Regions from separate parts of the Exiguobacterium sp. LL15 genome, predicted to be linked through region 2. Evidence: predicted binding sites of a transcription regulator. Region 2 holds the regulator's gene; the other holds the start of a gene.
The links. Region 2 encodes LexA, which represses DNA repair genes until DNA is damaged. Its sites were predicted from a motif close to CGAACATATGTTCG; they were not measured.
Positions count from the first base shown of each region.

Region 1: the regulator LexA is predicted to act here: its motif matches at 1,676-1,689, upstream of uvrB (excinuclease ABC subunit UvrB).

Region 1 is NZ_JANFNX010000001.1:391,045-394,202, forward strand. It holds gene NOM72_RS01830 (S41 family peptidase) at 1-349, shown strand, start outside; gene NOM72_RS01835 (PDZ domain-containing protein) at 372-1,535, shown strand; gene uvrB (excinuclease ABC subunit UvrB) at 1,742-3,158, shown strand, end outside.
Region 2 is NZ_JANFNX010000001.1:1,743,925-1,747,082, forward strand. It holds gene NOM72_RS09155 (YneB family resolvase-like protein) at 1-631, opposite strand, end outside; gene yneA (cell division suppressor protein YneA) at 677-964, opposite strand; gene lexA (transcriptional repressor LexA) at 1,176-1,790, shown strand; gene NOM72_RS09170 (metal-binding protein) at 1,822-2,292, shown strand; gene NOM72_RS09175 (MIP/aquaporin family protein) at 2,479-3,158, shown strand, end outside.

The DNA.
Region 1 (3,158 bases), 1.4 Mb from region 2:
TAAAAAAGGCGTTAAGCCGACGATTGAAGTCAAGCAACCGGCGTACTTCAACGTCACGAAGATTTTGACTGATCAAAAGTCACTCGCAGTCGGCGATTATGGAAAATCAGTCGAAAATGCTCACCTCGTCCTCGAAGCAATCGGTTTCGAGCCAAAAGGACAGGATGGGTATTTCGGTGACACGATGAAGAAAGCCGTCGAAGCCTTGCAAAAGGATGCGAAGCTTGATGTCACTGGAAAAATCGATCAGCAGACAGCGGGTGAGATGGAGACGCGTCTCCTGAAGAAACTCGAGGACGATAAGAATGACGTCCAGCGGAAAAAAGCACTCGAGGTCGCTGCTCAATAATAAGGAATGGAAAGAGGTCTGAATGCGCGTGGAATTACTCGATGAAATTGGTTGGACCGCGATTAGTCTCATCGCCAGTCCGACCTTGTGGTTAGCACTCCTTGTCAGTTGGGTCATCGGCATCCGGCGTGTCAAACGGGAACGTGGACTGTTCCGCTCCCGGACGCACGGTAAACGAAGCGATGTCCTCGAAACGCTTTTACCGGGGTTACTCGTTGGTCTCGTCCTGTCTGTCGTCAGCGGCTGGTTCGGATTGACGCTGACGCCGCAATACGCTCTGTTGTTACTCGGACTCTCGAGCGTCTTGCTGTTGGTCGGTATCGTTCGCTTGAACATACCGCTTTGGCCGATCGTCTTGCTTGGACTTGCCGGTTGGTTCCTAATGGATGCACGTCTTGATCCGGTTCGTCAGGTTGAGCCGAAAATGATTTTATTGCTTGCGACGTTAACGCTCGTCGCGGAATGTCTCCTCGTCTGGTGGCGCGGGCAACGACGCCTGTCACCGTCACTCGTCGTCTCGAAGCGTGGTCGCTTCATCGGTGGGCTGTCAGCGAATAAACTTTGGCTATTGCCTTTGCTCGTCTTTGTTCCGGGCGACGTGCTTGAAGCCTGGTGGCCACGTTACAGCTTCCCAGAGCTCGTTCCAATCGTGCTTTGGTTACCAATCGGCTTCAGCTTCCTCTTTACGGGTAAGTTGCCGAAAGAATTGATGCGTCCGCTCGTTCAAGGACGTTTGATCACGAGTCTCGTCGCGATTCTATTGACGGTTCTTGCATACGTCACCGGACAAGCTGAATGGCTGTACGGGATCGTTTTGTTGCTCGTTCTGCATATCCTATTGCATCAGCGGGTCAAACGCTTGAACCGGGCACAGACACCATTGTTCCTCAATGGAACGCGTGGTGCCGTCATTCTTGGAACGCTACCTGATAAACCAGCTGCCGAGATGGGCTTGATTCCGGGTGAAGCGATCTATAAGGTCAATGGTGAGAAGGTCGATTCGGAAGCATCGTTCTACGAAGCGATCCAAAAACACAAACCGTATCTGCGTCTTGAAGTCATGAACCATAACGGTGACATCCGGTTTGCGCAACGTGCCTTCTATGAACAAGATCATCATGAGCTTGGTATCCTGTTCGTCAACGAGCCGGTCCATGGTCGCACTAAAGTGCGGTCTTTGCATTAAATTAGTACATCCCTGTCACGGAACAGCCGTGACGGGGATTTTTTTGTCGGCAGAAAAACCGAGGATCAACACTAGAAGCAAAAAGAAACTTTTGCATTTTCGAAAAAAAGGGTAACTTCCTAAAAGAAGCACTTCATAATCGAATGTTTGTTCGTAAAGTGGTACAATAAAAATAGATTTTTTACGTGATGAGGGGGAAGCAAACGATGGATTTTGAACTCGTTTCACCATTTGAGCCAGGCGGTGATCAGCCGACGGCAATCGAAAAATTGGTGACTGGGCTAAAACAAGGCGAACGACATCAGACGTTGCTTGGGGCGACCGGTACCGGGAAGACGTTCACGGTCTCGAACGTCATCAAGGAAATCAAGAAACCGACGCTCGTCCTTGCCCATAACAAAACACTAGCGGGACAACTCTACTCGGAGTTCAAGGAATTCTTCCCGAACAATGCGGTCGAATACTTCGTTAGTTTTTATGATTATTATCAACCGGAAGCGTATGTACCGTCGACGGATACGTTCATTGAGAAGGACTCTTCGATCAACGATGAGATTGATAAACTACGTCACTCGGCGACGTCCGCCCTGTTCGAACGGGAGGACGTCTTGATCGTTGCTTCTGTCTCGTGTATCTATGGTCTCGGTAACCCGGAAGAGTACAACAACCACGTCTTGTCACTGCGTGTCGGCAATGAGATGGGGCGAAACGAGATGCTCCGTCGTCTAATCGACATCCAGTATGAGCGTAACGACATCGACTTCCAGCGCGGACGGTTCCGCGTCCGCGGAGACGTCGTCGAAATCTTCCCGGCGTCACGCGATGAACAATGTGTCCGGGTCGAGTTCTTCGGTGACGAGATCGAACGGATTCGTGATATGGATCCGCTGACAGGTGAGATCGTCGCGGACCGTGAGCACATCTCGATCTTCCCGGCGTCCCACTTCGTGACGGGGGATACCCGTCTGCAGAAGGCGATCGCGAACATCGAGAAGGAACTAGAGGTCCAGCTTGCGAAGCTACGCGAAGACAATCAGTTGCTCGAAGCGCAACGGCTCGAACAACGGACGAACTACGATCTCGAGATGATGCGTGAGATGGGCTATTGCTCCGGAATCGAGAACTACTCGCGCCATTTGAACTTGATGCCGGAAGGGGCAACACCGTATACATTGCTCGATTACTTCCCGAAGGACTTCTTACTCGTTGCCGATGAGTCGCACGTCACACTGCCGCAAATTCGCGGGATGTATAACGGCGACCAGGCACGGAAACAAGTCCTCGTCGATCACGGCTTCCGTCTTCCGTCGGCAAAAGACAACCGTCCGTTACGGTTCGAGGAGTTCGAGGAAAAAGTCAGTCAGGCGATCTATATCTCGGCGACACCAGGACCGTATGAACTCGAACATTCGAAAGAGATGGTCGAGCAAATCATCCGTCCGACCGGTCTCGTTGATCCAACGATCGAGATTCATCCGATCACGGGACAAATCGATTACTTGATGGATAACATCCGTGACCGGGTCGCGAAGAACGAACGTGTTCTCGTGACGACACTGACGAAGAAGATGGCAGAAGACTTGACCGACTACTTGAAAGAGAACGGTGTCAAGGTCAACTACA
Region 2 (3,158 bases):
CGCGGTATTCAAGGTATCGACGATTGACCGTTGCCTTTGAAATATCATGTCCCATCCCGCGAAGCGTAATGGCGATATCTGAAAACGTCAGTCCGAGCTCTCGAAGACGTACGATTTCTTCGATCGGTACGTCCTTTCGGCTACGCCCGGCGTTCTCTCCTTGGCGATTCAGATTTCGTTCCGGGCGAAAGCCTTGTTCGACCGCTCGCCGCATGCCGCGCGCGATTTTTGCATTATGCAGTTTACGTTGATATTCTTCCACGAGTGAGACGATCTCAAGGACCATCGCTTCTGCATCAGCAAGTTGGTATTCTCCATCGGAATCAAGTGTCATCAACCGAACACCGTGCTTCTTAAACGTGTGCAAAATAGCGATTTTCGCATTCCCTCGACCAATCCGTGTGTCATCCGTTACGAGGACCGCATCTACCGCATCACGTGTCACATGATCAAGAACCGTCAGCATCCCTTCCCGATCGACGTCATATCCACTCTCTTTTTCAGAGACGACATCCACGACATCAAAACCCTTTTGAGACGCGACCTTCGAAAGTTCCATCCGTTGGCGTTCAATCGAACTATCTTGTGCTTCTTTTTCGGTCGACACCCGACAATAAATCACGACCTTCATCGTACCTCACATCCCTGTTCGTTCTTTCACAACTTTTCCATTTTGTCATTGTTGTGCGATTGGTACAACGATTTTGCTTTTTGAGATGACGTGTTTTGTCTCGACATCATTATTTTTAATCAACCAGTTGACGTATTCTTCATCTGACATCGAACCGTCATTGTAGACTTCAGCGATTTGTTCAACTGTAGCGTTCTCATCGACCGTAACGGAAGCAGTCATTAGTTGCGCCACTTTTTCATCCGGGCGCGGTGTGAGTAAAAAGATCACGAAGGCAATACTTAATGCATAGAAGAGAATTGAAAAAGCATGAGTACGAATCGTATGAATCATCATGAATCCCTCCAAATATGAAATGAATGAGTTAGAATAAACGTTCGCGGAACAATTGTTCGCATAACTCATAATAAACACAGAACCCGTGTTCGGTCAACACAAAATGTCGAACAATTGTTTGTACGCTCATTTGTTCTATGTTATAGTGAATCTAGAAACATATATTCTTACATTTCAAACTTCAATCCAGAAAGAGGTGGCAATTCGTATGCGGAAAATGTCTAAGCGCCAACAAGAGATTCTCGACTACATCGTCTCTGAAGTGAAACTGAAGGGGTATCCACCATCAGTTCGTGAAATCGGAGAAGCAGTCGGACTCGCGTCTAGCTCGACGGTACACGGTCATTTGGATCGACTCGAGAAACGGGGAATGATTCGCCGTGACCCGACGAAACCACGTGCGATTGAGATATTGCTTGATAAGCCTGAAGAAATCACGGAAGCCATCGTCCATGTTCCCGTCATCGGGAAAGTCACAGCAGGTCTTCCGATTACAGCGATTGAAAACATCGAAGAACAGTTCCCACTCCCTGCACATTATGTAGGGAACGAGACGGTCTTCATGTTGACGATCGATGGTGAATCGATGATTAACGCAGGTATTCTTGACGGCGATCGTGTCATCGTGCGCCAACAAAACACAGCAGAAAACGGAGAAATCGTCGTAGCTATGACCGAAGATAGCGAAGCGACGGTGAAACGGTTCTTCTTAGAAGATCAACAGGTACGTCTACAACCAGAAAATGACTCGATGGATCCGATGTATTTCGATAATGTCTCCATTCTTGGTAAGGTAATCGGCGTGTATCGGACGATTCATTGACGGAGGGACCAGTTACGACTGGTCTTTTTTCATGCCATCAGGAAATGTACATGATACCGTCAATACCGTCGCACTGACGGGTTACGTTGCGTATTCGGTCGCAACGCAACAAACCGATTGGTTACCGACTGCCATCGGTATCGCTGTCGGTACCCTTTGGTTGTCACCCGACCTCGATTTAAAGTCAGAACCGTATTATCGCTTTGGACCATTTCGAGTTCTTTGGATGCCGTATGTCAAGATCATGCCTCACCGATCGATCTGGTCGCATGGACTGATCATCGGAGACATCATTCGGCTTCTTTATAGTGCTGCGATTCTGATTCCCCTACTATTTATAAGTCTATATTTTCAGGTTCTTGATTCTGCTACGATTGATTCGTGGTTTGCTTCCTTGCCTGCATTCATCGTTGGCATCATGGTGGCGAGTACGATTCATATCCTACTAGATTATTCCAGCAGTTGGTTTCGACCTAAAAAAAGAAAAAAACGTCGTCGGTAACACCTCTTTTGCTTGCTTGCAGGCAGGAAGAGGTGTTTTCTTATCCACTTTTTCGTATCTTTAAACATCAAAATAAAAAATTTCCATTCCTATATTTCAATTATATGTATTGAAAACGTTCTCAAATCGGAGTAATTTAAAGTAGAAAGGCCATTATCTGCTTTAATCCAAAGGGAGGGTTTTTGCATGAATAACTTTGTACTAGAAATGATCGGTACGATGATCCTCATCCTGCTCGGGGATGGAGTCGTCGCCGGTGTCGTCTTGAAAAAGACGAAATCGGAAAACAGCGGATGGATCGTCATCACGTTCGCTTGGGGTCTTGCCGTCATGACAGCAGCATTCGTCGCTGCTGAAAGCGGAGCACACTTGAACCCCGCATTGACGATTGCACTTGCTTTGAACTCTGACCTACCGTGGGCAGACGTTCCGATCTACATTGCCGGACAACTTGTCGGAGCTTTCATCGGCGCCATTCTCGTTTGGCTTCATTACATGAAACATTTTGAAGCGACTGATGATCAAGCCGCAAAACTCGGTGTGTTCGCAACAGGTCCAGCGATTCGTCATACGCCGTCGAACTTGATTTCTGAGATCATCGGGACATTCGTTCTCGTCTTCGGTATCTTGGCACTTGGTTTAACGACGTTCGGAGACGGCTTAAAACCACTCATCGTCGGTTTACTCGTCGTCGTCATCGGTCTCTCGCTCGGTGGTACAACAGGGTATGCCATCAACCCGGCTCGTGACCTTGGACCGCGTATCGCGCACGCTATCCTACCGATTCCGAATAAAGGTTCATCTGACTGGGGCTATTCATGGATTCCTGTCGTTGGTCCAATCATCGGTGGAGCGATTGCCGTGTT